Regions from separate parts of the Anoxybacillus sp. FSL W8-0104 genome, predicted to be linked through region 2. Evidence: predicted binding sites of a transcription regulator. Region 2 holds the regulator's gene; each other region holds the start of a gene.

Region 1 (11,099 bases), 1.2 Mb from region 2:
TTTGCGCTTGTTTTATTTGCAAACGAGCGGAAGCAAGCGCTAGCGAGCTAAGCTCTTGATTAATGAACGGATAAAACGCCTGCTCAAATGCGTCCATTCCCGAATTGGATAGCACATCATGTTTCCACAACTCTCCCTTCTTTTCTGCGAGCGCCCATTTACTTGATAGCGAAAAAAGACGAGGATGACGAATACCAAATTGTAAAAGCTGATCTTTCACATAGTGAACAACAGCTTGTAATTCCTCTATTGTATGTGCTAAATCCGCTGCATTAATGATGAAAAACATCTTATCTAAACTAAACGTATCCTTTACTCGACCAAGCTGAATTAAAAATTCGCGATCCGCTTTTGAAAACGCATGGTTATAGTATGTGACAAAGAAAATCGCATCAGCATTTTTAATGTAGTTAAATGCAACTCCTGTATGACGAGCGTTAACAGAGTCCGCGCCTGGTGTATCGACAAGAATAATGTTTTCGCGCGTTAATGGGCAATCATAATATAGCTCAATCCATTCAACAAAACACGATTTTGTTTCATTCGCTACATATTCATGAAATTGCTGAAGTGAAATCGTAAGCAATTGTCCAAGCTTTTCTTTCATTTGTTCATATCCGCGCACAACGGCTTGTAAAAACGCCCAATGCACTCGTTCCTTAGCATCAACAGCTTCATTACGAATAGCTTTTTTACTTTCTTCGATCGCCTCTTGTAATGAATGAACTTGCATACCGAAAAAGCGCAAAGAGTGTTGTAAATCGTTTAAAAGCTGCTGTTCCGTTTTTACTTGTACGACAACGGTTCCATGCGGACGATCACCTGTTGGTGGAACAATTTTGTTAATGGTTGCCGTCGTCGGATGTGGCGAAACAGGTAAGACATGTTCACCGATTAACGCGTTTGCAAATGAAGATTTTCCTGCGCTAAAGGCGCCAAACAAAGCAATCGTAAACGTCCGTCGTTGAAGCTGCTGAGCTTTTACTTCCATTTCATTTGCTAGCTGTTTCATTCCTTTAATTGGGGCGATCATTTGACTAATCGTCCGCAATTTTTCGATCATTTGCTCGGTCGTCTCATTTTCTATTTGCACCGTTTGAATTGGATGTTGTTCTTGCGTTGATTCATTTCCATGTGGAACTTCTTCTTTGCTTTCACTGCTTGTTCTTATTGTAAACGTCTCATGAACAAACGGATAAACAGCATCATCGCTTAACGAATTGGCATTTTCGACGACTTTTTGCAATTGTTGACGCGTATGTTCACGCTCACGAGCAAGTTGCTTCAATTGCTCCCAGCATGCCCGTTCCCCCATCAACTTATTGAGTTGTTGTTGATACATACTCAATTTTTGTTGTACTTTTCCCTTCTCAATGATTTGTTCGACAAGTTGAATAGCTGCATCGCGATATAACCGTTTCATTTCGTTTGCTATGTCGTTCGTATATGTTAATACATAATCGCCTGTGACAACTGGTTGATTTTGTTTTCGTTCAACAATCCATTGTTCTGAAAACGGGACGGTTAATTGTTGAATACGATGCAATAATTCATGGTCGTGAACATCATATTGTTGATAAAACTGCTTCAATAAGTCACGGATGTGCCATTCAAGCTGACTTTCGATTTTTTGATGTAAATCTTCATAAAACGCATGCAACCGCTTTTTACGTTCTTCCTCTGTTTTTTGCTTTGTAAATAAAAAACCGACTTTAAAATCAGGTTGACACGCTTCTAAATAGGCACGCGCATACTCTCGTGTTTCATAAGGCATCACATATGCGTTGTGTAACGTTGTTTCCAACTGTTGTTCAATATGTTGCTTAGCATTTGTCCACGTTGTATGAATATGATCAATCACTCGCTCGATTTCTTCAAGTTTTGCAAGAAGCTCATGTTCATGATCAAACGAGAGTAACTGACGTATATTTCGCTTTTCTTCTTCCTGTTGAGCGATGACGATCTGCATATGGTCGTCGATCATTTGGTCGACAGCGATATGGATGTTTTGATGAAGTCGTTCCTCTTTTTCATTAAAAAGTGACTGCAATAATTGTTTTAATGTCTCAAGTTCGTTGTATATATTATCTTTTTGTTTCAGCGACGTATAAAATATTCGTTCAAATGTGATGCCCCACTGCTGAAACGATTCCTCGACAGAACGAGTAAACTGTGAAAATAGAAGTTCTTCATCACGATGTTTATCAATTTGATTCACAACTAAGTATAGCGTTTTTCCATACTGTGACAAACGCTTCGTAAACTCGAAGTTCAATTCCGCTTGAACATGATTGTAATCCATCACATAAAATATGACGTCCGCTAAATGAAGTGCCGACTCTGTCGCCAAGCGATGAGCATCATCGGTTGAATCAATACCTGGTGTATCCATAAGTACTATTCCGGACGGAATCACCTCTGTTTCATCGCTAATCTCGATCATGTCAATGGCGTCGCCATCCCGACAAAACGTTTTCACTTCGTCGTAATCATAAGGAGCCGTATATTCAATCCGTTCGCCAGATTTATAATATACACGCGCATACGGTTTCCCTGTTTTTACTTTCACAAGATTTGCACTTGTCGGAATTGGACTAGACGGTAAAAGCTGAGCACCGATCAACTCATTAATTAAACTAGATTTTCCTGCAGAAAAGTGTCCACAAAGAGCAATCGTAAACTCTTTATGATACACTTTTTTAATTAATTGTCTTGTTTTATTTGCTTGAGTCATGTCACCTCTTTTGATAAATTCGTCATGAAGTGCGATGAGACAATATAACCATTGTTGCAATGATTGTGTTTTTGTCATATGCATTTTCCCCATACCCCTTTTAAAAAATCTACCTTCATTTTACTGTAGTTCACAGAAAAATAAAATCCCCCTACTTATGAGGGGATTTTAATAAACGTAGCGCCTGTTCCTCTACACGAATTTACCACCTGGATGTACGACAAAATGTTCAATTTGCGAAACACAAATCCCGTTTTTTCTTAAAAACAATTTAAGTAAAAAAGCCTCCCTCACCACAATAGGAGGAAAGCTTTCGACGTTTTGAAAGGAGGTATGTTGTTGTGCACTTCCATTATAACGCAATTTATTGTTTCGTCACTATGTTTTTTTATGTTTTCTTTGTCTAGATTTGTCGAAAAATGATGTAATCGAAACGAAAAATTTGTTATGATGAAGAAAAAGGGGGCTTGTTATGGCTTTAGATGAGAAAATTACAACGATTTTAAACGGAACGATCGAATCGATTCGCTCTGTCATCCCGCTAGCAATGACAATCGAAAAACCTTCATTGTTTACACAACCTTTCACTCAAACGTCCATTAATGTATTGATTGGGATGACCGGAGACTTACGGGGACGCCTAATGATTGAAGGGCATGAAACGATATTTGGAAGTATCGGAGAAACGATGTTCGGCATGCCTTTAGAAGGTGAAATGCTCGAATCATTTACCGGTGAGCTCGGCAATATGATTGCAGGAAACTTAGCAACGATCGTATCTCAAAAAGGAATTACAATCGATATCACTCCTCCTACTGTTCTTGTTGGTCAAACAAGAATTTACGGTTTTGATAAAGCATTTCGCGTGCCGATTCACTTTGAAAATAAAGGAGAATTGCAGCTTATTTTAACAATTGATAACGAATAAGTGCAAAGAGAAGCTTGCGTTTGTAAGCTTCTTTTTTATTTTTTATCCATCTTTTTCTAAATATTTCACACTTTTTTCACAACCTCACAAAATTTGTGTGACAAAAGTCACAGCTACTCCTTATTTTTACGGTTATGATGATGGTAAAGTAACGAATGAACAATTTGTGAAATGTACGAAGAAAGCGTTTCATTTCGCAAATTGTTTTGTATGATGTAAGTGTATACATTTCTAATTAAGGTTTATTTAGGGAGGGAGGAATAAAAATGAAAACCCAATTAAACACAAACACCCCAAAAACAAAAGTGGAGAAAGAGCCTACATTGAAAGGAACGCTCGCTTCTGTTTTATTTTTAGGATTTTTCCTCATTTTCACGTGGGTAAGCGTATATTTCTTGTTTTTGAATCGTTTATAGAGAGAAAGGAGACGGGACGTTATGCACATGCATAAATATGAAAAAATTTGGCTGTTTTTCGGCATCGGTTCATTATTTGTATTTTTAGCTGTCTTAGGAGTTGGTGCATTCGCACAAGGAACACAGCCGCCAAGCTGTTTAACAACGATCGATCCGGAAAAAGTCGATCAAACACCACCATTTGATAAACCTGGTCTTATTAAAACTGGAGACAATGAATATCAACTCAATATCGTTGCTTCTGCATTTGCGTACACGCCAAATCAAGTCGAAATTCCAAAAGGAGCAAAAGTAACGATCAACGTAGCAACGAAAGATGTCATTCACGGATTTGAAATGGCCGGAACAAACGTAAATATGATGGTTGAACCTGGTTATGTAAGCAGCTACACACAAACATTCGATAAAGTCGGTGAGTATGTCATTTTGTGTAACGAATATTGCGGTGCCGGTCACCACTTAATGACGGCGAAAGTGAAGGTGGTTGAACAATGATGAACGGAACTTGGAAAGTAGATGCACGTGATGGCAAATTAGCCATGGCCCATATTTATGTCGCTTTCGTTGCTCTGGCGTTAGGAGGACTCGCTGGTCTATTACAAGTACTTGTACGCTCTGGAAAACTAGAATTACCGGCAGGCATTAGCTATTATACAATTTTAACAACGCATGGCGTATTGCTTGGACTCGTTTTAACTACATTTTTCATTATCGGTTTTCAATTTGCAGCTGTAAGTCGGACGGCTGGAACGCTTTCTGATCGCGCACGCTTTTGGGGATGGGTCGGTTTTTGGCTCATGACAATTGGTACAGCAATTACTGCCTTTTACATTTTAATTGGTGAAGCTTCTGTTTTATATACATTCTATGCACCACTACAAGCACACGCGGGTTTTTATATTGGTTTAACACTTGTTGTTGTCGGTAGCTGGGTGAGTGGATTTGCGATGTTCGCTCATTATGCAAAATGGAAAAAAGCTCATCCTGGTCAAGTAAGTCCGTTACTTACGTTCATGTCTGTTGTTAACATGGTGTTATGGCTCGTTTGCTCGCTCGGTGTTGCAGCAACTGTATTATTCCAACTTATTCCTTGGTCATTAGGTTATGTCGATCGCATTAACGTACTTGTGAGCCGAACATTGTTCTGGTACTTTGGTCACCCGCTCGTCTATTTCTGGTTATTGCCTGCATATATGATTTGGTATGTGATTATCCCAAAAATTATTGGCGGAAAAATGTTTTCAGACTCACTTGCTCGCATGTCGTTCATTTTATTCTTAATTTTCTCGATTCCTGTCGGTTTCCACCATCAACTTGTGGAGCCTGGAATCGATCCAGCTTGGAAATACTTACAAGTTGTTTTAACGTTTATGGTTGTTATTCCATCATTAATGACAGCGTTCTCGATGTTTGCAACGTTTGAGATGTACGGTCGCTCCAAAGGGGCAACAGGATTGTTCGGATGGTTACGTAAACTCCCTTGGGGTGATGCTCGTTTCTTTGCACCTTTTATCGGTATGTTGTTCTTTATCCCTGCTGGTGCCGGTGGTCTTATCAACGCATCACATCAATTAAACCAAGTTGTTCATAACACGATTTGGGTAACGGGCCACTTCCACTTAACATTAGCGACAACCGTTGTATTGACATTCTTTGGTGCAGCTTATTGGCTCATCCCACATTTAACAGGACGTGTGATGACAAAAGCGATGAACCGTTTAGCGATCATTCAAACGATCGTTTGGTCGATTGGTATGATTTTCATGTCTGGTGCAATGCACTTTGCAGGGTTGCTTGGCGCTCCTCGCCGTTCAGCATTTTCAACATACGGAGATGCACCACAAGCGCTAGAGTGGATTCCTTACCAAATCGCTCAAGCAGTTGGCGGGACAATCTTATTCATCGGTATTATTCTTGTGCTCATTATCGTTACAAACTTAGCATTTTTCGCTCCAAAAGGTGAGACAGAGTTTCCAGTTGCTGAAGTTGCTGAACAGGCTGAGCGTACACCACTCGTATTTGAAAACTGGAAATTATGGATCGGCATTACTGTTGTACTCATTTTAATTGCATATACTGTTCCATTTATCGATATGATCCAAAATGCACCTCCTGGCTCAAAAGGATTTAAACTTTGGTAAAAAAAACCGGGCGTTTGCCCGGTTTTTTTTGTAACTATTCACTCCGATAGTAGTATGTAAAGAAGCGCAACACAAATAGGGCATCCCCGTAATAGAAAATGCCCTAAGTGGTAGAAAGAACGCGATCAAGCGTGTCACCCGTCAACAGAAGACATAACGAATCCCACACGTTTTTTTCGTGTTTCGTCAGTGTGGAAACGATGCTTCTTGTGATACAAAAAGACTGGGCGAATGTTTCTACGCGAAACGTACCCGAAATGTTCTCTTTGACTTTAACCATGCGAAGATCGCGTTCGGCTTGGTTGTTGTCAAAGGGAACATGTACTTCACGTAAGAAACGCAACGCTTCTTCCTTTCGTTTCTGAAGCCGTCGAACAAAAGCGAGTGCTTTTTTCGGAAGAGGTGTCATCGTTTCCAATCGATGTTGTGCTCTTTCTAGGATGCGATCATACACTCGTTCCCACCGTCTCGCTTCTTCTTCGGAAAGTGCACCGTGATGGGCTTCGACGGCTTGCTTGGCGGCTAACAGAAACGTGGTCATGCGCATCGCCCACGTATGCCCTTGTTCGATGAATCCTTTTAACTCACGCAAATGGTGGGCATGACAAAGGGCATGGGTGGCATGTGTGTATTTCGGATACGTACCGAACCCATCGTGCATCATCGTCCCTTTGTATTGTGGAAGAATCCCGATCTCATCCGTTGCTTTCTTTCCACGAGAAGCGTGAGAAGCCAAGTATGTATATCTCGATGTACACGCGACATGCACCCATGCGAGTTTCCCATTGATGCGCAAACTCGTTTCATCGACATGCAGGATGTTGGATTCAAGTAAGGCGTCTTCGATGATGTCCATATTTGATTCCAGCGCTTCGCGTCCTCGTTTCACCATATTGGCAAGGGTTCCTGTACTAATCGAGTGTTGATATAACGCTTCGATTGTATCACTTAAACGCTTGTACGGGATCAATTGGATATGATGTAAATAAACAACGAGCGCAGTAAGGCGTGGACCGTATTGCACATGATTCGTGACATGGGATGGGAATTCGGCTTGTTGCACGCATCGACAATGCGGACACGATTTCACTTCACGTTCATGTTGTGTCACCTCGATCGCCACAGGAGGGACATCAAACACTTGACGGATATCGACTTTGAACGGTTTGACGTCACGCAAAGAAACCCCACATCCTTGACACGTATGCACACGGTGGACGACACGATGATGTGGATGTTCCACTTGACGGAGCGTCGTTCCTTGATGTCCTTCTTGTCCGCCTGGCTTGTTGCCAGATGGTTGACGAGAAGAACGTGTGTTGGCAAAACGGTCAGAAGATGGGGGCAAATGGCTATTGGAGCTGTTTTTTTTCGTGCGTGCTTCCAGCTCTTGAACACGGTACTTCAGTTGTTCATTTTCTTTGCGTAGCTGTTTGTTTTCTTTCAACAGTTGCTCAATGACTTGTTGTTGGTGAGTAATGAGCTGCTTTTGTTGTTGGACTTTGCTGATTAAGCTTTCAACTGTAAATACAGCTTGTTGTACCGTCAACATGCGATTCACCTCCTTGTCTATCAATATTCACATCATAGACAGGAAAAGCAAAAAATATTCAGCTCACTTTATGATGTGGCTGAATAGTTACTTTTTTTTTATAATCGATAAATATGTTTATATTTATCTTCCAAATAGCGAATCAAGTAAGTTGGATTTAACCCCTCTCCAGTTACTTCATACAAAATCTCAAGCGGCTTTTTCGTCTTTCCATATTGGTGAATATGGTTTGTAAGCCACTCTCGAATACGCCCGAATTCCCCGTTTTCAATCAACTGATCAATATTTGTCAACTCTTTCTCCATTGCGTATTTAAACTGGGCGGCATACATATATCCGAGGGCGTATGACGGAAAATAACCAAAACTTCCCCCAGCCCAATGAACATCTTGAAGAATCCCTTCTGCATCACGTTTTGGACGAACACCTAAATACGCCTCATATTTTTCATTCCAAATATGTGGTAGATCTCTTACTTCAATTGCGTCATCAAACAACGCTTTTTCCATTTCATATCGAATAATAATATGTAATGGATACGTCAACTCATCCGCTTCAATGCGAATAAGAGACGGTTTGGACTCATTAATTGCGCAATAAAAATCATCCAATGAAATGTCAACAAAATGCGGAGCATATTGTTGTAGCAAGCTATAATATCGCTTCCAAAACGAATAATGACGAGCAATAAAGTTTTCATAAAACAGCGACTGCGACTCATGAATGCCCATCGACGTACCATCGTAAAGCGGTGTACCTGCCCATTCTTTAGAGATGTTCTGTTCATAAAGAGCGTGGCCGCATTCATGAATCGTACCAAATACTGCTGTTCGAAAATCGTTTTCGTCATATTTTGTTGTAATTCTGACATCCCCTTCATTTAACGTTATCGCAAAAGGATGTACAGTTTCATCAAGTCGTCCTGCATCAAAATCATAGCCTAATTCTTTTAAAAGGACTAGACTAAACGCTCGTTGCTTTTCTTTCGGAAATGACTGAAATAAAAAGTTCGTTTTCGGTTTGTTTCGCGACTCGTTAATTTGTTGAACGAGCGGAACAATATGATTGCGTAATTTTGAAAACACATCATCTAACAAGTCGACAGTCACACCAGGTTCGTATAAATCTAATAACGTATTATATGGGTGTCCATTTGTCCCCCAATATGTGACAAAGCGTTTTGTGAAATCAACAAGTTGCTTTAAGTATGGTTCAAAAAGCGAAAAGTCAGATTTCGCTTTCGCTTCTTCCCACACACTCTCTGCTTTTGATTGTAAAATGACATATTGTTTGTATTCATCAGCAGGAATTTTTTTGTTGCGTTCATACTCTTTTTGGCATTCTGCTAACGTATAACGAGTGACCGACGATACTTGTTCTTGTACAGACTTCGTTGAAAGTTCCGCAATATATGCGGCCATTTGCTCGGACGTTGACATATGAAACACCTCTTGTGATAACATCCCGATCACTTCCGAGCGTTGGTCAATCCCTTTCTTCGGCGCCCCTGTACGTAAGTCCCAATACATAAGCGAAATCGCTTCCTTATATGCCATTATTTTTTTGACATACTGTAAAAACTGCTTCTCTACTGCTTGAATATTTTTTTTCATCTTCTCCCTCCATTCCATTGTATTTGTTATTCTACAATACTTATAAATTTCCTTCATTTTTGATGTACGTCTGTCGGCAGTACACGCTTTATTGTTTCAATCACTTGCATAGGTTCATCGTCTGTCACAAAAATACATACAATTCCCCGATCATCTCGTTGGCGAATAAGTCTGCCTACCCCTTGTCGTAATCGTAAAATCATGTATGGAACATCGACTTCCCAAAATGGATTGTCTGTTTGTTTTCGTTTCGCTTGAAAAACAGGGTCATCTGGCGGATAAGGGAGCGCCCAAATGATGACGTTGCTTAGTGACGGACCAGGAATGTCTAATCCTTCCCATAAATGTTGGGCACATAAAATCGTTTCCTCTTCGTTTTGAAAGCGCGAAACGAGTTCGCTAATTTCTTGATCGCCTTCAAATAAAAAAGTGAGTCCTTCTTCTTGTTGTGCACGAGCTTTAAATTCATTCAATTGTTCGCGCGTTGGGAACAATACAAGTGCACGCCCGTTTGTTTCCCGAATTTTTTCGATAGCGTATGCGTATTTCTTTTCAGATGTGCGTTCGTTATTTTCAAATATCGGCATATAAATCGCCATTTGTTCATCATAGTCAAACGGGGAATCAACATGAAATGATAAATACTCATCAATACCCAGACTTTTTGCCATATAATCAAATGATTTTTCATTGGATAATGTGGCAGATGAAAAAATAAATGGTATACGTTTAGAAAATACTTTTTCGCGCAACACTTCTTGAACCGTTCTCGGCATAATAACAAGCGTGTTGCCATCGAGCGACGATTCGAGCCATGTAATCGCATCCCGATTATGAATGAATAAATATAGTGAATGGTGAATTTGATCTAAGTATTCATCAACAACTTTCAATTGATAATGGTCGATCGTATACGTCTCACTCTCAAATACGAGCTCGTCTCCAATTTGTTCAACTTTTGTTCGTAACGTTTGTGCTAGTTGTAACAGAGACGGAGTGAACATTAATTCTTGACGATTGGATCCTGGTACCGCTTTAGCATGATTCATCAACTCATCAAAAAACCGTGCACTAAGTTCTAATGTATCTTCGATTAAGTAAGCTAATTGTTCGCGAATATCATTTTCTAATAAACGAGAAAGCAACGTTTCTAACGTCGCCTCTTTCATGCGATATGTTAACGCTTTTTGAGCAGCAAATTCTAATAAATGCCCTTCATCAAAAATGACACAGCTCGCTTCAGGTAAAAGTGGTAACTGCCCTTCGCGTTTCCGTGCTTCATACGTCCAAATATGTTCCATATAAAAATCGTGAGAACAAATAATTAAATCCTTCGCTTTGCGATAGTAATCGCGCGATAACGTTTGCCCACAACGATGACGTTTTTCACACGCTAAACAGTCTTGAAACGGATCCCAAGCAATTTTTGACCATTGCTCATCGCTTAAGTGAGCGTAATCTTTTCGATCGCCATAATGGTAAAACGTTTGAAGCGGAGCATGGTCATGAACAAATGAAGGCAATTCATCAAAAATTTGTTCATATAATTCCTCTTCCTCCGTCATCAATATATCGTCTAATTTGTTTAAACATAAATATTGATCGGGCGATTTCGCTAGGCGAACGTCGATGTTTATGTTTAAAACGCGTGAAATTTTAGCAATATCTCCTTCTTTTTTTACAAGCTGTTCAATTAACGTTTCATCTGCACAGGC
Region 2 (11,099 bases):
CTACTTTTCCGCCTAAATGATGCGTCATCAGCTGCATGCCATAACAAATTCCTAAAATCGGCAAACCAAGCTCAAAAATTTTCGGATCACACGTAAACGCATTATCATCATATACGCTGTTTGGACCGCCAGAAAAAATGATTCCTTTTACATTCATTTGTTGAATTTGTTCGGCTGTAATCGTATGTGGGTGCAACTCGCTGTACACACCAAACTCACGAATGCGGCGCGTAATTAACTGATTGTACTGGCTACCAAAATCTAAAACGACGATCATTTCTTGTTGACTCAAACGAAATCACCTCATCTACATATAATAAAAAAGCTAGCATTCATACCCTCTCATAAAAAAACGAAGGCAGAATTCTAGCAATATAGAACACTGCCTTCGTAGTCGGGTCATTTACGGTGTCCCGGTAGAGACTCTCGAACCATATTATCGAGGATATACGAAGGTGCGCATCTTAAATTTTAATCCATTCTACCAACTTCATTCCTCGTCGGTCAAGATGCTGTCTTTTTTATTCAATTTTCTAACAATTAACAACAATATGTAACTTGCATATGATATATGAGCAAAAATTGTAGGAGAATGCACGTCAACTACCCCCACTTAGCTAACGCTTGAAGTGAGGGCTTGCAACTCCCCAGAAGTGCAAACGGATTTCGTCCTCCTTCCTTGACTTGGGGTTGCATCAGGGGCAGGTTGACGACTACCCAACGACGCAGGTCATGCCTGCATCGTTACCGATTCTCTCGGTGTGTCTGTTGGCAGTACTTGGCTTCCACACACAACAGACGGACCTACGCTCGATGTTTTACGGTTACAACGTTTCCTGTAACCAACTCCATACATCGAGTAGCAGTTATTGGAGTGCCTTTATTGAACGGTTTTCTCCACGCCTTTATTATATCATACACAAAAGAAAGGGGGAACGCGCATTCCTCTCCCACTTACTCCCTTTGGTCGTTGAAGTGGGAGTCTCCTGCGCGAAATAGGATGAATCAACCGAAAGCACTGATCGGTTCATTTACTCAAGCGATAGGTACTGTTACTTCGGCCATTGCGAGCATTCCTTCTCTAAGCGACAAAAAAACAGTTTGCTCTTGATTTATGGGGAAACGTATTGCAAGCGACAGAAAACGCCTTAGAGGCAGATGCTGAAACTACCGATGTACTGAGTGTATGAGGAACGAGGAAATAAAGAAGACGGGCAGTCGATCAGTATCGCTGGAGCATGGATTCAAGCTGTTGGCTCTATTCTTTGTTTTTTGAGTGAATTAAAAGAAAAAACTACCCCTTTGAAACAGGGGTAGTTTTTGCATTACATCATGCCGCCCATGTCAGGCATGCCAGGTGTGTTTTTGTTTTCTTCTGGCTTGTCAGCAACAACTGCCTCAGTTGTTAAGAACATAGCCGCAACAGATGCTGCGTTTTGAAGCGCAGAACGAGTTACTTTTGTTGGGTCAACGATACCAGCTTCAATCATATCAACCCACTCGCCAGTTGCTGCGTTGAAGCCGATGCCAGGTTTTTCTGTTTTTAAACGTTCAACGATAACAGAACCTTCTAAACCAGCGTTGTGAGCGATTTGACGAACTGGCTCTTCGATCGCACGAAGAACGATTTTCACACCAGTTGCTTCGTCGCCTTCAGCTTCGATCGCTGCAACTTTGTTGTATACGTTCATTAATGCCGTACCACCGCCGGCAACAATACCTTCTTCAACTGCCGCACGTGTTGCGTTTAATGCGTCTTCAATGCGTAATTTGCGCTCTTTCAATTCTGTTTCTGTTGCCGCACCAACTTTGATTACCGCAACGCCACCAGCTAATTTCGCTAAGCGCTCTTGTAATTTTTCACGGTCAAATTCAGAAGTAGTTTCTTCTAATTGAGCACGAATTTGGTTGATGCGTGCTTGAATGTCTTCCGCACGGCCAGCGCCACCAACGATTGTTGTATGTTCTTTTGTCACAACGACTTTCGCTGCACGACCAAGTGAAGCAATTGTTGTTGATTTCAATTCGCGACCTAACTCTTCTGTAATGACTTCACCGCCTGTTAAAATCGCGATATCTTGAAGCATCGCTTTGCGACGGTCACCGAAGCCAGGCGCTTTAACTGCAACAGCTGTGAACGTACCGCGAAGTTTGTTCACAACTAATGTAGCAAGCGCTTCACCTTCTACATCTTCAGCGATGATTAACAATGGTTTGCCTTGTTGAACAACTTGCTCCAATACAGGAAGAAGTTCTTGAATGCTTGAAACTTTTTTATCTGTAATTAAGATGTATGGATTATCTAATACAGCTTCCATTTTATCAGAGTCTGTAATCATGTATGGAGATACATAACCGCGGTCAAATTGCATACCTTCCACAACATCTAATTCTGTTGTGAAACCTTTAGACTCCTCTAATGTAATGACACCGTCTTTACCAACGCGTTCCATTGCTTCTGCGATTAATTGACCAACTTCTTCGTCAGCCGCAGAAATAGCTGCAACTTGAGCAATGGAGTCTTTGCCTTCGATTGGTTTAGAGATCGCTTTTAATTCTTCCACAGCGACCGCAACAGCTTTTTCAATACCTTTGCGAATGCCCATTGGGTTCGCACCAGCTGTTACGTTTTTCAATCCTTCGCGAATCATCGCTTGTGCTAATACAGTTGCTGTTGTTGTACCGTCACCAGCAACGTCGTTTGTTTTGCTTGCTACTTCCGCAACAAGCTTCGCACCCATATTTTCAAACGGATCTTCTAATTCAATCTCTTTCGCAATCGTTACACCGTCATTTGTAATTAATGGAGAACCGAACTTTTTCTCTAATACAACGTTACGACCTTTTGGACCTAATGTTACTTTTACTGCATCAGCTAATTTATCTACACCGCGTAACATCGCACGACGAGCTTCTTCGCTGAATTTAATTTCTTTTGCCATACATCTTACCCCCTTGATGAAATTTTAGTTAAGTATTTTTATGTGCTTTATATGTTATCAGGCGAACGATTAACCAATCACAGCTAAAATGTCACTTTCACGCAAAATTAAGTATTCTTTTCCATCATATTTTACTTCTGTACCCGCATATTTTGAGAAGATGATGCGGTCACCAACGCTTACCTCTGGAGCTACGCGCTCACCATTATCAAGAACGCGACCTGAACCAACTGCCACAACTTTTCCTTCTTGTGGTTTTTCTTTTGCTGTGTCTGGTAAGACAATTCCGCTCGCTGTTTTTTCTTCAGTTTGAATTAATTCAATGACAATACGATCACCTAGTGGCTTCAACACGGCAAACGACCTCCTTAATTAGATTTTCGTTCCGTTATTAGCACTCATTCTTATTGAGTGCTAACACACTTATTATATTAATGAACTTTTTTTAATTTTGCAAGTAGGAAGTTAAAAATTTTTCATTAAATGATTCCCTCTTTAACATTATGTCTTTCCTTTCGAAATTCATACAAAAAATATGATAAAATGAAAAAGTATTCAATTTAGAAAGCAGAGGACGATCATTCGCTCAGCTAAGGAAGCAGACGCTTAGAAAATGCTCGTCTAAAGCTAGACAATTTGCACGAAGGGGTTGAACATGTGAAAAAGCAATATTGGTATGTCATCATTACATACGTCGCTATGCAACTATCGAGTTTAGTCGGCGTTCCTTTACTTGCGCATAGCGGATTTATTAACGCATCAAATAAAGATATAGCCATATCGATCGCTTCTGGTTACTGGGCTGTTATTAGTTTCCCGATTGCTCTTTTTCTCGTTCTTTATTTTATGAAAGAAGATATGAAATACTCATATGATCGCCATCAAGCATCGATTGGCATGTCATTCTTTTGGGCGATTGGGGGGTTTTTGCTCGCTCTTTTCGCCCAAGGCATTGCAGCTAATATTGAGATGCACCTATTTGGTGTCGAAATGGGGTCCGAAAACACGAGACGCATCGTTGAAATGGTCAAATTGACACCAGCTCTTATACTCGTTACATCAGTCGTCGGACCAATTTTAGAGGAAATCATCTTTCGGAAAATTATTTTCGGGACGTTGTATCAAAAATACAATTTTTTCTTATCAGCGCTCGTCAGTTCACTTTTATTTGCTGTTGTTCATTTAGAGTTTGAACATTTGCTCTTGTATGCGACAATGGGGTTTGTGTTCGCCTTCTTATATGTGAAAACAAAACGCATTCTCGTACCTATTGCAGCACACGTGTTGATGAACACGTTTGTCGTTGCCATACAAATATTATTCGCTGAAGAAATCGAGAAGATTATGCGCGAAGCAGAACAAATGCAATTCGTCATTTGGAGGCTGTTTTCATGAAATATGAACCACTATTTTACTTTCTAATGGGCATTTTATTTACTTATTTTGCTGTGGATAGTGCTGATGACGGCATTTGGGACGTAACAACAATGCTGTTCATCCTAATTGCAACATTTGATTTTGGCACAGCTATTCGCTCTTTATTGAAAAAAACCTCCCGCTCATAAACGGGAGGTTTATTCATTTCCGTAATGCTTTAAAAAATAAACGAGTGACTGCAATTCGACCGCTAAATCAATATGATGAACACGAATGTGTTCTGGCACATGCAGGCGAGCAGGTGTAAAGTTTAAAATCCCTTTAATCCCCTGTTGAACAAGTCGGTCAGTAATCGGTTGAGCAACTTGGGCAGGAACAGTTAAAATCGCTACGGCAATTCCCCCGAGTTTCTCCTCCAATTCATCTAAATGATAAACCGGAACCCCTCCGACTTCTGTTCCGACTTTATCTGGATCTACATCGAACGCCATCACAATTTTCGTATTATTGTTTTTGCTGAAATTGTAGTTTAAAAATGCAGTCCCTAAATTTCCAACCCCAAATAACGCCACTTCTGTCGTCTCATCTTGGTCTAACGTTTTACGAAAAAATGACAGCAAATAATTGACATTATATCCGTATCCTTTTTTTCCAAGCGCACCAAAGTATGAAAAATCTCGGCGAATCGTTGCTGAATCGACTTTTACAGCTTCGCTTAACTCCGCTGAAGATACACGTTGCTTGCCTGATGCATGCAAGTTTTTCAAAAAACGATAGTACAACGGTAGTCGCTTTGCGGTCGCCTGCGGAATTTTTGGCTGTTCATTATTCACGAGTCAATCCCCCACATTTCCTTTCACAAATAGTTAGCGCTTTCATTTTTCTCTCCTATACGTCTAAAAAATTCTTCCCACTTCTAAACTATACACTATTTTTTTCATTCTGTCTTTCCTTTGTACCCTTTATTATTATTTTTGTCAAATTTGTTATTCGTACACTAGTGTTGCCGAATATCAAGAAAGTACGTTACACTATCAAAAGAAGATTGAGGTGAGAAAGAATGATCATTTTACAACTCATATTTCGCACCTTGGTAGGGCGGAACAAAAGGATTTTTTATTCAGTTTTTTAGAATAACTTTTAAACCAACACCAAAAGCGATGGTATCCTTTTTTTACCATCGTTGGTCGTTCTTTATCCCATTAGACGTAAATGCTCTCGTCCATCCCTAATCCTTGCAGAATCCTTCGCTGCTCGTACGTGAGCGGTTGACCTAACGCGCGTTGAATTCGTCCATCCGGCAGTTCCAACAGGACGACTCTGACATACCAAAACAATTGAAAAATCGCTTGTCCGGTCGGTCGGGTCAGTTTCCGGCCTCCCGCGCCCTTTAATGGGTGTTCCGGGGTGATGAACTGACGCACCCGGCGCTGGAAGACGCGGTAAATCGCCAAGGCCAACAGAAACAAATAGCCCAATACCGCGACCCGTTCCGGTTTTTTTACGTAAATCTCATCCGTAAAGAACGGGTCTTTCAAGAAAGAGAAGTTCATTTCCACCGAGATTTGGCCTTTATACAACTTCAAGATCTCTTTCGCATCCATCGGTTGACCTTTCCATTCCTCCGGAACTGTCGTGACAAGGACAAACCGGGACGCTTTCCGTCTCGCCTGTTCCCACGCATCTTGGTCGAATTCCACGTTCAAGCGAAGGGCGTACAGCGTTTCCATGTCCGGTTCCGCCCCTTTTTTCGGACGTCCGCGCCGTTTTTTCGGACGCACGATCGCTTCGACCGACGCCTCGACGCGATGGAACCGGAGACGAAGGGACGTCTTTAGAGACGCTAGGGCTTGTTCGGCGTCTTCCCGGCACGAAAACAGACGGCTTTCCCACTGGGTTTGTTTCTGCCGAAGAAGCTCTGCTTCTTGGTTTCGCTCTTTTTCGAGCGTCTTTCCTTTTCGTTGGTCGAGCGCGCTGGATTCAACGACGATCAACCGGACCGAATGACCTTCGTACGTCGATGTCGTTTCCCACACCCGGTAGGTGGCTCCGTTTTTCTCCGCTAAGGAGAACGGATCGCTCCACGGCGTGTCTTGGGCATCAGCTTTAGCCAGCGCGGTTTTGACGATCCGGAGCGAAGAAGGGCCTCTTGTGATCAAAAAGGCGTTGGCGGCCTTCGTTTGCGCCAGTGTGTCTTTCGTCATGGCGGCAGAATCGGCAACATAAATCCATTCATCTTCGATCTTCGCCTGCTTCAGCTGTTTCTGCACACGGGACAACACCTCGGGATTCCACGTCTTATCCGGCAGGTTGCCGTCGTGTACATCGCCATAAAACGGGATGCCATCCTCGTTGCCAATCAGCCCAAATCCGATCTGCTTTTGCCAACGATGATGCCGGTTGTAGCCATGCGTAATCTGCAAGGCATCCGGCGAGGCCGATTCATACGCGCCATAAACGGTCTTGTCCGTCGTATCGGCGTGGAAGACGCGAAGAGAGAGGCCTTCTTTCTTGTAGATCTGCACGAGGCAAGACGAAAGGACTTGATGGATATTCGCCTCATACAGGCGATCCAAATGACGCGCGATGGCATCGTCGTTGAACCAAGACGGCTCCAGCCCTGGCCGAATCAGCTTCGGCAAATCGATGTCATGCGCCCATTGTTCCAAATGAACGAGCGCTTGCCGGCCGCTCAAGATATCCAGAACGATTAGTTTGACGATATCGCTGGCTCGAGTTTGGCATTGCGGATCCACGGGAACGAGACGATCAATCAACTGAGGAAGGTCAAGATCTTTGAACAGGGCGCTTATTATATTCAAATAAGAACTTTCATAAATGGCCCGAATTTGAACGTCCATGATGAGCAAACTCCTTTGCTTTCCTTGTATTCCAAGGTTTTATTCGACAGGAAGATAAAAAAATCCTCCCGATTTTTGTCGAGAGGGTGCGAAATGTGAGTTACAAGTAAATCAACTATCCAAATCATATGGAGCAGAACAAGTTTTATCAGACATTAAGCTTGAAATACAAGAAAAAGACCGTATTGCGTTAGTTGGAAGAAATGGCGCGGGAAAATCGACATTATTAAAAATCATTGCCGGACAGTTGTCATACGACACAGGCGAAATCATTAAACCGAAACACGTAACGATCGGTTATTTAGATCAATATACAGGGTTGCAAGCGCATCGTTCCATTTGGGAAGAAATGCTCGATGTGTTTGCCCCGCTACAACAAATGGAAAAACAATTACGCGAACTAGAACAACAAATGAGTTTACATGATGCTGACTATGAGCGCCTACTTGAGCAATATGATCGTTTACAAACAGAATTCAAAGAAAAAGGCGGCTATCAATATGAAGCAGATATTCGTTCGGTTCTCCATGGTCTCCGCTTCTCACAGTACGATTATACGACAAAAGTATCTACATTGAGCGGTGGACAGCGGACGAGGCTAGCGCTTGGTAAACTGCTCCTTACAAGGCCCGATTTGCTCATTTTAGATGAACCGACAAACCATTTAGATATGGAAACGTTGCAATGGCTTGAACAATATTTAAAAAATTACGATGGAGCCATTCTTATCGTCTCCCACGATCGCTATTTTCTTGACCAAATCGTGACACAAGTGTATGAACTATCACGCACAAAAATAAAAAAATATGTCGGAAACTATACAAGCTACTTACAACAACGTGCTGAACAATTTGAACAACAACTAAAATTGTATGAAAAACAACAAGAGGAAATTACAAAATTAAAAGATTTTATTCAACGCAACATCGCTCGTGCATCAACAACGAAGCGAGCACAAAGCCGTAGAAAACAATTAGAAAAAATGAATATCATCGACAAGCCACTCGGTGATGAAAAATCGGCATCGTTTCGTTTCGAAATCGAACGCCCAAGCGGAAATGATGTGCTAACAGCTAACGATTTAGCGATCGGTTACGATCACATCATTGCAAAAAATCTTTCGTTTCGCATCACTCGCGGTGATAGTATCGCATTAATTGGACCAAATGGAATTGGAAAATCAACTCTTTTAAAAACGATCATCAAACAACTCCATCCGAAACAAGGAGAAATACGCTACGGAACAAACGTACAAATTGGCTATTATGATCAAGAACAAGCACAATTAACATCAAACAAACGAGTGATCGACGAACTGTGGGACGAAGATCGATTAAGAACAGAGAAAGAAATTCGGACCATTCTCGGCAACTTTTTATTTTCTGGTGACGACGTATTGAAGCCTGTTCAGACGTTAAGCGGTGGAGAAAAAGCGCGACTCGCTCTCGCTAAACTCATGATGAAGAAAGCAAACGTATTAGTTTTAGATGAACCGACAAACCATTTGGATTTAGATAGCAAAGAAGTGCTAGAACAAGCGCTCATAGAATACCCAGGAACAATTATATTCGTTTCACACGATCGTTATTTTATTAACAAAATTGCAACAAAAATATATGAGTTATCCACAGACGGTCTTGTTGAGTATTTAGGGGACTATGATTATTACGTAGCAAAAAAAGCAGAGCTGCTTGAGCTTGGACAAATTAGCCAAAAAACTAAAACGGGCGAATCGTTGTCACCAAAACGTTCGTACGAAGAAGAAAAAGAACGAAAAAAATTAGAACGACAACGACAACGAAAAATCGAACAGCTAGAAACGGAAATGGAGCGAATCGAACAACAAATTGCTACGTATGAACAACAATTATATGATCCTTCCTGTTACAACGACTATGAAAAAGCTCGGGATACTCAAGGAAAAATTGATGAGCTGAAACAAAAATTCGACGAGTTATTCGAACAATGGGAACTTTTACAAAAATAATAACGAGCTAGCTCCATTTGTGGGCTAGCTCATCTTTTACACAAAGATATCCACAGAAAAAACACCTAAATATAAGTTATTCACCAACTTTTCCACATTACCCACAACAACAAAAGAAAAATCCCCCATTTTGTTGTGGTTAACTTGTTATGATAAAATAACATACAATCAACGTTTTCCACATTATTCACATGTATGTGGATAAAATAATCCACAACAAGCTGAATTGTTCTTAGAAAAATTCGTATGACAATTAGAAAAAGGTGCCCCATTGCTTTTGGGACACCTTCTTACTATAACAGTAAACTTGGGTTTGCATTTAATGCCATGGTGGCACGCTTTCCTTGTTGAAATAATACTGTTCCCGCTGCTGCAATCATCGCTGCATTATCTGTACAAAGCGACAACGGCGGGATAACTAACTCGACTTCTGGCAGTTGATTCATTTGTTTTTGTAATTGTGTACGTAACCCTTCATTTGCCGCCACACCGCCAGCCAGCAATATTTGTTTTACGCTGTAATGCATGGCTGCTTCGATTGTTTTTCTCACTAATACCTCAACGACACTTGCTTGAAAACTTGCCGCCATATCTTCAGGTCGGATCATTTCTCCACGTTGCTTTGCATTGTGCAACGTGTTAATAACCGCTGATTTTAATCCACTAAAACTAAAATCATACGAACCTTCTTCTAACCACGCGCGCGGTAAATCAATAATTGGTTTCCCTTGTTTCGCTAAACGATCGATATGAGGTCCCCCTGGATAAGGGAGTTGCAAGGCCCGGGCAACTTTGTCATACGCTTCTCCAGCCGCATCATCACGCGTTTCTCCAATCACCTCAAATATCCCATGCTCTTTCATGTAAATGAGCTCTGTATGACCTCCAGACACAACAAGCGCCAGAAGCGGAAATTTCATTTCTTGTACAAGTTGATTTGCGTAAATATGTCCTGCGATATGGTGCACACCAACAAGCGGAATGCGATGTGCAAAAGCCAACGCTTTCGCCGCATTTACACCAATCAATAGCGCCCCAACTAATCCCGGTCCCTCTGTTACTGCAATCGCGTCAAGTTGACTTATATCCATATTTGCCTGTTTCATCGTTTCTTCTAATACGAGCGTAATTTGTTCAACATGGTGACGGGAGGCAATTTCAGGAACGACTCCTCCAAATCGTTGATGGCTTTCCATTTGTGAAGCGACAACGTTAGCTACAATTTCACGTCCATTTTTCACAATGGCTGCAGCTGTTTCATCACAGCTTGTCTCAATTCCAAGCACAAATATGTCTTTTTCGCTCATAATTTCACCCACATTACTAAAGCATCTTCTTGATTATCCGAATAGTATCTTTTACGAATACCTCCATTTAAAAAACCAAGTTTCCGATACAACGACTGTGCAACGATATTCGATACTCGCACCTCTAACGTCATTGTTTTTGCCCCCTCTTCTCTCGCCAACGCCATCGCCTGTTTCATTAGTGCTTCTCCTAATTTTTTCCCGCGAAACTCCGGTAATACTGCAATGTTTGTAATATGTGCCTCATCCATGACCAGCCACATGCCACAATAACCAATGATTTGTCCATCATGCTCCATCACAATGTAACGAGCATACGGATTATTTGTTAATTCTTGGTGAAAAGAGGAACGACTCCACGGCAGTGTAAATGAACGCTGCTCAATTTCTATAATGCGATCAAGATCTTGAAGCGTCATAAAACGGAAGGAAACGTCCACTTAACATTCCGTCCTTTCTTGCTGACGAGCAAGCCAATTCGCTTCTGCCTCTGCTAAACGAATATAGTTTGGGACAAACGTATGAACATATTCTGGCTCACGGTTCATTCCTAACCATGCAAGTTCGCTTGGGCGCGGATTGTGAAGTGTCGCTGAAGCTACTTGAACAGAACGACCTAGTACTT
Region 3 (11,099 bases), 2.5 Mb from region 2:
GGTAGTGTGAATGAGCAAAAAGTTGTTGCTTTTGTTCGGCAGTCTTACGTTTATTGTTTTGTTAGGCATATTGTATTATACGTTCATATACAAAGAGACATTTGAATCATCCGCAGAAGGATTATTTTTACCTGAACAGTATGAGGAAAAATATCGTGTTTTCGAAGCAACCATTGAGGTGAATAAAATAAAGTACGAAAAGTTGCATATTGACCATCGCATTCAGCTCAAAGGCGGTAGTTTGATATATGAACTGTATGATCCAAAAGGAAATATCATCGATCGAGGAGAAGTCACGGCTACGCAACCGTTAAATAAGCAATTGAATATAACACCACAAAAAGGAGTATGGAGGGCGAAATATTACACAAACAAAGATACAGATGGAAAATATATACTCTTATTAAAAAGCATTGAATGAGACGGTCGCGCTTCGATGGTTGTTCTTTCGTAACTATTCATCCCGATAGTAGTATGTAAAGAAACCCAACACAAATAGGGCATCCCCGTAATAGAAAATGCCTTAAGTGGTAGAAAGAACACGATCGAGCGTTTCGCCTGTCAACAGAAGACATAACGAATCCCACACGTTTTTTTCGTGTTTCGTCAGTGTGGAAACGATGCTTCTTGTGATGCAAAAAGACTGGGCGAATGTTTCTTCGCGAAATGTACCCGAAATGTTCTCTTTGACTTTAACCATGCGAAGATCGCGTTCGGCTTGGTTGTTGTCAAAGGGAACATGCACTTCACGTAAGAAACGCAACGCTTCTTCCTTTCGTTTTTGAAGGCGTCGAACAAAAGCGAGTGCTTTTTTCGGAAGAGGCGTCGCCGTTTCCAATCGGTGTTGTGCTCTTTCTAGGATGCGATCATACACTCGTTCCCACCGTCTCGCTTCTTCTTCGGAAAGTGCACCGTGATGGGCTTCGACGGCTTGTTTGGCGGCTAACAGAAACGTCGTCATGCGCATCGCCCACGTATTCCCTTGTTCGATGAATCCTTTTAACTCACGCAAATGGTGGTCATGACAAAGGGCATGGGTGGCATGTGTGTATTTCGGATATGTACCGAACGCATCGTGCATCATCGTCCCTTCATATCGGGGAAGAATCCCGATATCATCGGTCGCTTTTTTTCCATGAGAAGCGTGAGGAGCCAAGTACGTATATTTCGATGTGCACGCGACATGCACCCATGCGAGTTTCCCCTTGATGCGCAAACTTGTTTCATCGACATGCAGGATGTTGGATTCAAGTAAGGCGTCTTCGATGATGTCCATATTTGATTCCAGCGATTCGCGTCCTCGTTTCACCATATTGGCAAGGGTTCCTGTACTAATCGAGTGTTGATATAACGCTTCGATTGTATCACTTAAACGCTTGTAAGGGATCAATTGGATATGATGTAAATAAACAGCGAGCGCCGTGAGCCGTGGACCGTATTGCACATGATTCGTGACATGGGATGGGAATTCGGCTTGTTGAACACATCGACAATGCGGACACGATTTCACTTCACGTTCATGTTGTGTCACCTCGATCGCCACAGGAGGGACATCAAACACTTGACGGATATCGACTTTGAACGGTTTGACTTCACGCAAAGAAGACCCACATCCTTGACACGTATGCACACGGTGGACGACACGATGATGTGGATGTTCCACTTGACGGAGCGTCGTTCCTTGATGTCCTTCTTGTCCGCCTGGCTTGTTGCCAGATGGTTGACGAGAAGAACGTGTGTTGGCAAAACGGTCAGAAGATGGGGGCAAATGGCTATTGGAGCTGTTTTTTTTCGTGCGTGCTTCCAGCTCTTGAACGCGATACTTCAGTTGTTCATTTTCTTTGCGTAGCTGTTTGTTTTCTTTCAACAGTTGCTCAATGACTTGTTGTTGGTGAGTAATGAGCTGCTTTTGTTGTTGGACTTTGCTGATTAAGCTTTCAACTGTAAATACAGCTTGTTGTACCGTCAACATGCGATTCACCTCCTTGTCTATCAATATTCACATCATGGACAGGAAAAGCAAAAAATATTCAGCTCACTTTATGATGTGGCTGAATAGTTACGTTCTTTCAATAGAAATATATTTGTTTAATAAACATGTATGGGAGGTACCTGTAAGAAACCTCTTTTTTTATTTTTAAAAATTTTATAGATAAAACTTTTTGCATATGTAGATTGTCCTTAATTATAGAAGATGATGCGCATCATCGAGTAAAAAGATTGGAGGAAGCTATAGTACTATGACGGGTGAAAGGAATGAGCAACATATCATTGATTTTATTATGCAAAATCAAGAGCGGTGTTATAGACTTGCGTACAGCTACGTACAAAACGAGCAAGATGCGCTTGACGTTGTACACGATTCAATAGTGAAAGCTCTTCGCTATTCAAAGACATTGAAAGATATCGGATCTCTAAAGACGTGGTTTTATAAAATTGTCGTTCATACATCACTCGATTACTTAAAAAAAAGAAAGAAAATGTACGTTTCTGATTGTAAAGTAGAAAAATGGTATTTGGTAGACTATTCCACTTCTCTGTGCGTCACGGAAGCGATATCTATGTTATCACCTATCGAACAAACAATTATCAAGCTACGATTTTTTGAAGATATGAGAATTGAAGATATTTCTGAAATTCTCGACATGAACAAAAGTACTGTAAAAACAAAACTGTATGCGGCTCTAAGAAAAATGAAAGGAAAGGTGAGCGAATCATATGAAACGGATAAATGATTGGAAAAATGAGTATGAGCGCATTTCGATTCCTCCACTATTGAATGAAACTGTAAATAAAGCTGTTTTGCTTCATCACAAAAAGCGCTCAAGAAAAAAGGTTGCTAAAATGTTTTTTTTATCAGCAGCAGCAATTGTTTTTTCATTTGTGGGAGCTGTCAACGCATCGCCTTCTATGGCAAAAGCGATGGTTAGAGAGCTGCCCATATTAAGAGATATTATTAAGGTAGTGACTTTCTATTCTATCCATTTCGAAAGTGATAATGAAAAATACGCTGTGCATATGAGTACACCACATATCGAAGGACTGGAAAACGAAAAGTTGTCAAATTTTTTGAATGAGAAGTACATATTGGAGAATAAACAATTATATGATCAGTTTATGAAAGAAATCGATGAAATAAGAAGGAGCAGTACACAAGTCAATCGGTCTCTTGATATGGGATATGAGATAAAAACAGATGATGATGGAATTTTATCTATTGCTAGATATGTAACTGAAGTAGCTGCTTCCGCGTCTACTAAGATGCGTTTCGATACCGTTGATAAAAGAAGAGAGATTTTAATTACTCTTCCTAGTTTATTCAAAAATGATGAATATGTGAATGTCATTAGCAGATATATTAAAAAGAAGATGATGGTAGATATGAAGGAGGATGAAAATAAAGTATACTGGATTGATCAATTTACAAATATAGATCCGAATCAATCGTTTTATATCAACAAAGACCGCAAACTTGTCATCGTATTTGATGAGTATACAATCGCTCCGGGATATATGGGTGTGCTAGAGTTTGTTGTCCCGACAGAGCTACTAAAGCACTTGCTGGTTAGCAACGAATATATCTACTAATGGAAGTGGTTTAGAGATGTGTCCCTTCTTTTTGTTTATGGTACACTAATAGGGGAAAGCGAGGGACGGATGGTGAAACAAACGAAGACGAATGCTGTGCGCATGCTCGATCGCGCACGTGTGCCATATGAATTGCTCACTTATGACTATGACGATGGGCAAATTGATGGGAGATCGGTTGCGAAAAAAATTGGACAACGTGAAGAGATTGTATATAAAACGCTTGTGACAAAAGGGACGAGCGGACAACTTTATGTGTTCGTCATCCCTGTCGCAGCGGAGTTGGATTTGAAGAAAGCGGCGGCTGTTGTCGGTGAAAAAAGCGTGCATATGTTGCCTGTGGCGGACATTGAAAAAATGACAGGGTATGTGCGTGGCGGTTGCTCGCCAATTGGGATGAAAAAACTATATGCCACATATGTCGACGAATCGGCGCTTTTGCACGAGCAAATCATTGTGAGCGCAGGGAAAATCGGCATGCAAATGAAACTTTCTGTTCAAGACTTATTAAAGTTGACAAATGGGAAAACCGCACATGTCATTAAAGTGTAGGAGGGTTGACGCATGCGAATGGCAAAAGAGGAAGAACAACAATGGTTAGCACAACGTATAGAAGAAGGATTGTTAACTGACGACAATCGCTTGCTTTGGGAAATGATTTTGCCAAGTCGCTTAAAGCGGATGTACGATGTGTTAAGCGAACGGACGAGGTACATTACCATTTTGACGGAAGCGGTAGACGACCCACACAATCAAGCAGCCGTGTTGCGTTCAGCGGAAGCGTTCGGTATTCAAGACGTTCATGTCGTCACCGGAACGGCTCCATTTGAACCGAATAAATGGGTGACGCGACATGCGGACAAATGGTTAACCGTGCATAAACATTCATCGATTGAGCGGGCAATTCACCATCTCCAACAAAACGGCTATCAAGTATATGCGAGTTATTTAGGAGAAGGAACAATTCCGCTTGAACAAATTGACGTAGCGAAGCCGACAGTGCTTTTGTTCGGAAATGAGCATCGTGGCGTATCAGAAGAGGCGCTTGCTTTGGCAGATGGAAAGTTCGTCATTCCGATGAATGGATTTGTGCAAAGTTTCAATATTTCCGTTGCAGCAGCTATTTCTCTTTACGATGTGACGAAGCGGGCGAAACAAGTGGTGAACGAGCGCTATCATCTGTCGCTAGCGGAAAAGAAAGAAATATATGAACATTGGATGAAGCTTTCACTTAGCCCACGACTAAGAAAAATGGTGGAAAGTCAAATGGGAGGACGCAATGATTAAAGCAGTTATTTTTGATTTAGATGGCGTCATTGCAGATACGGTTGAGCTATATTATATCGCGACAAAACGTGTCGCCGATGAAATCGGAGTGCCGTTTGATCGACAGCTCAATCAAAAGCTTCAAGGTATGAGCAGACAGGCGATGGTTGAGGCGCTTCTTGGAGAAAAGGCGCGTGAATGGTCGGAAGAAGAAAAGCGAGCCCTTGGCGACCGGCGCGGTCAATATTATCGTGTGTTGATCGAGCAATTGTCGCCGAGCGACGTGTTGCCGGGAATGTGGGATCTTCTTTGCGACATTCAGCGCGACGGCGTCCCGATGGCGCTCGCATCGTCAAGTTCAAATGCAAGTGTAGTTGTTGAGCGGCTTGGTGTGCGTTCATTTTTCGACGTCATCGTCGACGTAAAAACAATTACGCGCATGAAGCCCGATCCAGAAATCTTTTTAACGGCCGCTAAACATCTTTATGTCGATCCGCGCTTTTGTGTTGCCATTGAAGATGGTGAGGCAGGAATGAAAGCGATTAAGCAAACAAATATGTTTTCCGTCGGTATCGGGAATCATTTAGCATCTTTATCTCCAGACTGGCTCGTGCAACAGACAACACAATTGACGTGGGACGAGTTAAAAAAACGGTTTATGCAAAAAGCTGGTCAATGACGACCAGCTTATTTTACGCCTAATATTTGTTTTGCTTTTTCAACACTTTCTTCTGATGGTGTCGGGATGCCTTCAAGCGGATACGTCAGTCCGAGCGCTTTCCATTTGTATACACCTAGTTGATGATATGGGAGCACTTCAATTTTTTCGACGTTGTCTAATGTGCGAATGAATGCAGCTAAGCGACGTAAATCTTCTTCATCGTCTGTGACGGTTGGAACGAGCACATGACGAATCCAAACGGGTACGTTTCGCTCTGATAGTAGGCGCGCAAACGCTAAAATATGTTCATTCGTTTTTCCTGTTAGTTTACGATGTTTTTTTTCATCGATATGTTTTAAATCTAGCAAAATTAAATCCGTATACTTCAGCAACTCATCTAGCTTTCGTTGGAACGTTTCTTCCTCGGTATAACAGCCGCCTGAAGAATCAATCGTTGTATGAATGCCAAGCTCTTTACATCGTTTAAATAATTCAATGAGAAAATCGATTTGTAAAAGCGGTTCGCCACCGCTGACCGTTATTCCACCACCGGATGCTTGCATAAAAGGCAAGTATGTTTGGGCATCAGCGATGATTTCATCGACGGACATTTGCTTTCCTTTGCCAATTTCCCACGTATCTGCGTTGTGGCAATATTGACAACGCAATAAACAGCCTTGGGTGAAAATGACATAACGAATGCCAGGACCATCAACTGTTCCGCACGATTCAATCGAATGAATAAATCCGTTCATGATGTTTGCCTCCTAGGTAGAAAGCTCCCACGCATCGTGGGAGCTTCCGCGTCACATTGTTTCATGGAACGTCCGATTAATGACATCAATTTGTTGTTCACGTGTTAATTTAATAAAGTTCACCGCATAACCTGATACGCGAATCGTTAGTTGCGGATATTTTTCAGGATGTTCCATCGCATCGAGCAACGTTTCGCGGTTAAAGACGTTGATGTTCAAATGGTGACCGCGTTTTTTAGCATATCCGTCTAAAATTGCCACAAGGTTTTGAACGCGTGTTGCATCATCTTTACCGAGTGCTTTTGGCACGATTGAGAACGTGTTTGAAATGCCATCTAATGCATATTCATACGGTAATTTTGCGACAGAGCTTAACGACGCAAGCGCACCTTTTGTGTCGCGGCCGTGCAACGGGTTAGCGCCAGGTGCAAACGGTTCGCCTGCGCGACGGCCGTCAGGTGTATTTCCTGTCTTTTTCCCATAGACGACGTTTGACGTGATTGTTAAGATCGATGTTGTATGTTTTGAATCGCGATACGTTTTATGTTTGCGCAATTTTGTCATAAAGCGCTCAACAATATCGACTGCAATTGAATCGACGCGATCATCGTTGTTTCCATATTTCGGGAAGTCGCCTTCAATTTCAAAGTCGACCGCTAAGCCATTTTCGTCGCGAATCGTTTTTACTTTTGCATATTTAATTGCGCTAAGTGAGTCAGCGACGACAGAAAGACCAGCAATTCCCGTTGCCATCGTGCGCATGACGTTTGTATCATGAAGCGCCATTTCAATGCGCTCATAACAATATTTATCGTGCATGTAGTGGATGACGTTTAACGTATTAATGTACAACTCAGCTAGCCATTCCATGACGTTGTCAAATTTGCGCATCACTTCATCGTAATCTAAGTATTCAGATGTGATTGGCGCAAATTCTGGACCGATTTGCACTTTTAATTTTTCATCTACGCCGCCATTAATCGCATATAATAATGCTTTCGCAAGGTTTGCGCGCGCGCCGAAAAATTGCATTTGTTTACCGATGCGCATCGCGGATACGCAGCACGCAATGCCGTAGTCATCGCCGAACTCAGGGCGCATTAAATCGTCATTTTCATATTGGATAGAGCTTGTTTGAATCGACATTTTCGCGCAATATTTTTTGAACGCTTCTGGTAATTTTGTCGACCAAAGAACCGTTAAGTTTGGTTCTGGCGCTGGACCTAAGTTATCAAGCGTATGCAAGAAGCGGAATGAGTTTTTCGTCACAAGCGGACGGCCGTCAATCGCGACACCGCCGATCGACTCGGTTACCCACGTTGGGTCGCCGCTAAATAGCTCATTATATTCTGGTGTTCGCGCGAATTTGACGAGGCGTAACTTCATAACGAAATGGTCAACGAGCTCTTGTGCTTCCCGTTCTGTTAATGTCCCTTCTTGCAAGTCGCGTTCGATATAAATATCTAAAAACGTAGAAACGCGACCTAAACTCATTGCTGCACCGTTTTGTTCTTTAATCGCCGCAAGATAAGCGAAATATAACCATTGGAACGCTTCGTGTGCGTTGCGCGCCGGCTTTGAAATATCGTAGCCGTAGCTTGCCGCCATTTCTTTTAGTTCTTGGAGGGCGCGAATTTGCTCTGCTAGTTCTTCGCGGAGACGAATAATGTCTTCGCTCATTGTACGCGCACCTGTATTTCGTAAGTCTTTTTTCTTTTCTTCAATTAAACGATCAACGCCGTATAAAGCAACGCGGCGATAGTCTCCGATAATGCGGCCGCGTCCATAGGCGTCAGGAAGCCCTGTAATGATGCCTGCTTTGCGCGCCGCTTTCATTTCGTCCGTATACACGTCAAATACGCCTTGGTTATGCGTTTTACGATATTGAGTAAAAATTTTCTTTACGTCATCGCTCACTTCATATCCGTAAGCTTCGCACGCCTGCTCCGCCATGCGAATGCCACCAAATGGCATAAGTGCCCGTTTAAACGGTTCGTCTGTTTGAAAACCGACAACTTTTTCAAGTTCTTTATTTAAATAGCCAGGTCCGTGCGATGTAATGGTCGATACGATTTCCGTATCCATATTGAGAACGCCGCCTTTTTCGCGTTCAAGTTTTGAAAGTTTCATCACTTGTTCCCAAAGTGTTTTTGTCGCTTCAGTTGGACCTTGTAAAAACGATTCATCCCCTGTGTAAACGGTTACGTTATTTAAAATAAAATCGCGAACGTCAATTTCTTTTTTCCACTTATCGCCTTTGAACGTTCTCCAAGCGTCCATTAAAGCTTCGTTCACAGTAAGTAGCGCCATCATAATCTCCTCCCAATCATTATCATTAAGGAATAGTACCCCCTATATAAAGAATACTACTTCTTTACAAAGATGGAGGGATGAAATGATGACAAATTTGTGAAATGTTGATCAAAAACATTTTCTAAAATAAATATTTTTCAAAAAATTATTTTTATAAAATTTGTTGCATAAAAAATAAAAAGCTGATAATATGTGAAACATGAAGAACATAGCATGTTTATACAAAGATACTCATTGTTTTACAGCAAATAGTAAGGGGGAGTAACAATGATAAAAAAAGGAATGATTGCAACACTTGTTTTTATACTTATGTTCGCGCTTGTCGGATGCGGCGGTTCGACAGAAAAGACGACATCAAAGGAACAGAAAAAGAAAATTACCGTTGTGACAAATCCATCATTTGCGCCGTTTGAGTACATGGATAAAGGAGAAATTGTCGGTTTTGATATTGATTTATTAAAAGCGGTAATGGACGAGGCTGGACTAGAATATGAATTAAAAGGCATCGGTTGGGATCCGTTATTTGCAGCCATTCAAGGAAAAACAGCGGATATGGCCGTTTCCGGTATTACGATCAACGATGATCGGAAAAAAACATACGACTTCTCTATTCCGTACTTTGAATCGACACATATGATTCTTGTCAAAGAAGGAAGTTCGATTAAAAGCGCGAAAGATTTACAAGGAAAAGTAGTCGGTGTGCAAAACGGGACAACAGGACAAGAAGCGGTTGAAAAAATTTTAGGAAAAGAGAATAAAAATATTAAAAAGTTCGAGGATACAGTCGTCGCAATTATGGACTTATTAAACGGCGGTGTGGAAGCTGTTGTGACGGACAATGCTGTCGCAAACGAATATATAAAAAATAATCCAGATGCAAAAATCGTGGCATTTGAAGATCCAGATCATTTTGAATCCGAATTTTACGGTTTTATGTTCCCGAAAGGTAGCGAACTCAAACAAAAAGTAGACGAAGCGTTGAAAAAAGTCATTGAAAATGGCACGTATACAGAAATTTATAAAAAGTGGTTTGGCACAGAGCCGAATATTGAATCATTACAACAACAGCAATAACATGGATGTAAAAGTTGCGTAACTGTCCCCGGTTACGCAACTTTTTCAAAGGGAAAGGTGAGACATATGGATTTTCGTTTTGATATTGTAGTTGAATATGCGCCGTTCTTTCTTAAAGGGGTATTGTGGACGATCGGCCTATCATTAGTCGGTATCGTCTTTGGTACGGTGCTCGGGTTAGTGATTGGGCTTGGAAAAATGGTTCAAAACCGCTTCATTCGTCTTCCGTTTGATTGGTACGTTCATTTTTTCCGTGGCACGCCATTATTTGTACAAATTTTACTTATTCATTTCGGTGTGATGCCTATTTTTACCTCTCAACCGAATCCTCTCGTATCAGGAGCGATTTCCTTATCTTTAAATGCCGCTGCGTATATCGCAGAAATTTTTCGGGCCGGCATTCAATCGATCGATCGTGGTCAAATGGAAGCAGCTCGCTCGCTCGGTATGACACATGTACAAGCGATGCGTTACATCATTTTACCGCAAGCGATTAAGCGAATGATTCCGCCGCTTGGCAACGAATTTGTCGTTCTTATTAAAGATTCATCACTTGCAGCAATTATTGCGGCACCTGAGCTTATGTATTGGGGACGAGCGATGCAAGGGCAATATTATCGCGTTTGGGAGCCTTACTTAACTGTTGCCCTTATTTATTTAATTCTCACTCTTTCGCTAAGCAAGTTGCTACACTGGTTAGAAAGAAGGTATGATGCATGATTCAAGTGACCAACTTAAAAAAATCGTACGGATCGCTACATGTGTTAAAAGGAATTGACGTGCATATTCGTGAAAAAGAAGTTGTCGTTGTCATTGGTCCTTCCGGTTCAGGAAAATCGACATTTTTACGTTGTTTAAACATGCTTGAAGATTTCGATGAAGGCGATATTATCATCGATGGATTTCGTTTAAAAGATCCGAAAACGGATTTAAATAAAGTGCGCGAAGAAGTAGGAATGGTATTTCAACGATTCAATTTATTTCCGCATATGACGGTGCTGGATAACATCACACTCGCCCCGATGAAAGTGCGCAAATGGCCAAAGGAAAAAGCGGAAGAAAAAGCGCTACAATTGCTTGCGAAAGTCGGTTTACAAGATAAGGCGAACGTATATCCAGATTCATTATCAGGTGGACAGGCACAGCGTGTCGCGATCGCTCGTGCGCTTGCGATGGAGCCGAAGGTGATGTTATTTGACGAGCCGACGTCTGCGCTCGATCCCGAAATGGTCGGGGAAGTGCTTGCCGTCATGAAACAACTAGCAAAAGAAGGAATGACGATGGTCGTCGTGACACATGAAATGGGATTTGCTCGTGAAGTTGGGGATCGTGTGCTCTTCATGGACGGTGGAGTGATCGTAGAAGAAGGAACGCCACAACAAATTTTTGATGCGCCACAACATGAGCGAACGAAGTCGTTTTTATCCAAAGTGTTATAGGAA

Evidence for each region. Region 2 encodes Rex, which represses fermentation and respiration genes when NADH is low (regulators of the CRP and FNR family bind a similar motif). Its sites were predicted from a motif close to TTGTGAAATATTTCACAA; they were not measured.
Region 1: the regulator Rex is predicted to act here: its motif matches at 3,716-3,733, upstream of NST18_RS07320 (cytochrome c oxidase subunit 2A).
Region 3: the regulator Rex is predicted to act here: its motif matches at 8,678-8,695, upstream of pflB (formate C-acetyltransferase).

Annotation. Positions count from the first base shown of each region.
Region 1 covers NZ_JBBOQU010000001.1:1,364,028-1,375,126, forward strand. The annotation lists gene NST18_RS07310 (dynamin family protein) at 1-2,827, opposite strand, end outside; gene NST18_RS07315 (chemotaxis protein CheX) at 3,207-3,662, shown strand; gene NST18_RS07320 (cytochrome c oxidase subunit 2A) at 3,929-4,078, shown strand; gene NST18_RS07325 (cytochrome c oxidase subunit II) at 4,100-4,573, shown strand; gene NST18_RS07330 (b(o/a)3-type cytochrome-c oxidase subunit 1) at 4,570-6,219, shown strand; gene tnpC (IS66 family transposase) at 6,323-7,771, opposite strand; gene NST18_RS07340 (carboxypeptidase M32) at 7,870-9,384, opposite strand; gene NST18_RS07345 (ATP-dependent DNA helicase) at 9,438-11,099, opposite strand, start outside.
Region 2 covers NZ_JBBOQU010000001.1:199,630-210,728, reverse strand. The annotation lists gene guaA (glutamine-hydrolyzing GMP synthase) at 1-277, opposite strand, end outside; purine riboswitch at 372-473, opposite strand; gene groL (chaperonin GroEL) at 1,326-2,942, opposite strand; gene groES (co-chaperone GroES) at 3,012-3,296, opposite strand; gene NST18_RS01205 (CPBP family intramembrane glutamic endopeptidase) at 3,600-4,337, shown strand; gene NST18_RS01200 (YdiK family protein) at 4,334-4,507, shown strand; gene NST18_RS01195 (redox-sensing transcriptional repressor Rex) at 4,517-5,152, opposite strand; gene NST18_RS01190 (IS1634 family transposase) at 5,522-7,180, opposite strand; partial or broken gene NST18_RS01185 (ABC-F family ATP-binding cassette domain-containing protein) at 7,281-9,167, shown strand; gene tsaD (tRNA (adenosine(37)-N6)-threonylcarbamoyltransferase complex transferase subunit TsaD) at 9,461-10,474, opposite strand; gene rimI (ribosomal protein S18-alanine N-acetyltransferase) at 10,471-10,893, opposite strand; gene tsaB (tRNA (adenosine(37)-N6)-threonylcarbamoyltransferase complex dimerization subunit type 1 TsaB) at 10,915-11,099, opposite strand, start outside.
Region 3 covers NZ_JBBOQU010000001.1:2,742,709-2,753,807, reverse strand. The annotation lists gene NST18_RS14720 (ABC transporter ATP-binding protein) at 1-5, shown strand, start outside; gene NST18_RS14715 (hypothetical protein) at 11-421, shown strand; gene tnpC (IS66 family transposase) at 524-1,972, opposite strand; gene NST18_RS14705 (RNA polymerase sigma factor) at 2,241-2,735, shown strand; gene NST18_RS14700 (DUF3298 and DUF4163 domain-containing protein) at 2,719-3,588, shown strand; gene ybaK (Cys-tRNA(Pro) deacylase) at 3,658-4,140, shown strand; gene NST18_RS14690 (TrmH family RNA methyltransferase) at 4,159-4,875, shown strand; gene pgmB (beta-phosphoglucomutase) at 4,868-5,533, shown strand; gene pflA (pyruvate formate-lyase-activating protein) at 5,542-6,270, opposite strand; gene pflB (formate C-acetyltransferase) at 6,322-8,550, opposite strand; gene NST18_RS14670 (basic amino acid ABC transporter substrate-binding protein) at 8,851-9,657, shown strand; gene NST18_RS14665 (amino acid ABC transporter permease) at 9,724-10,377, shown strand; gene NST18_RS14660 (amino acid ABC transporter ATP-binding protein) at 10,374-11,096, shown strand.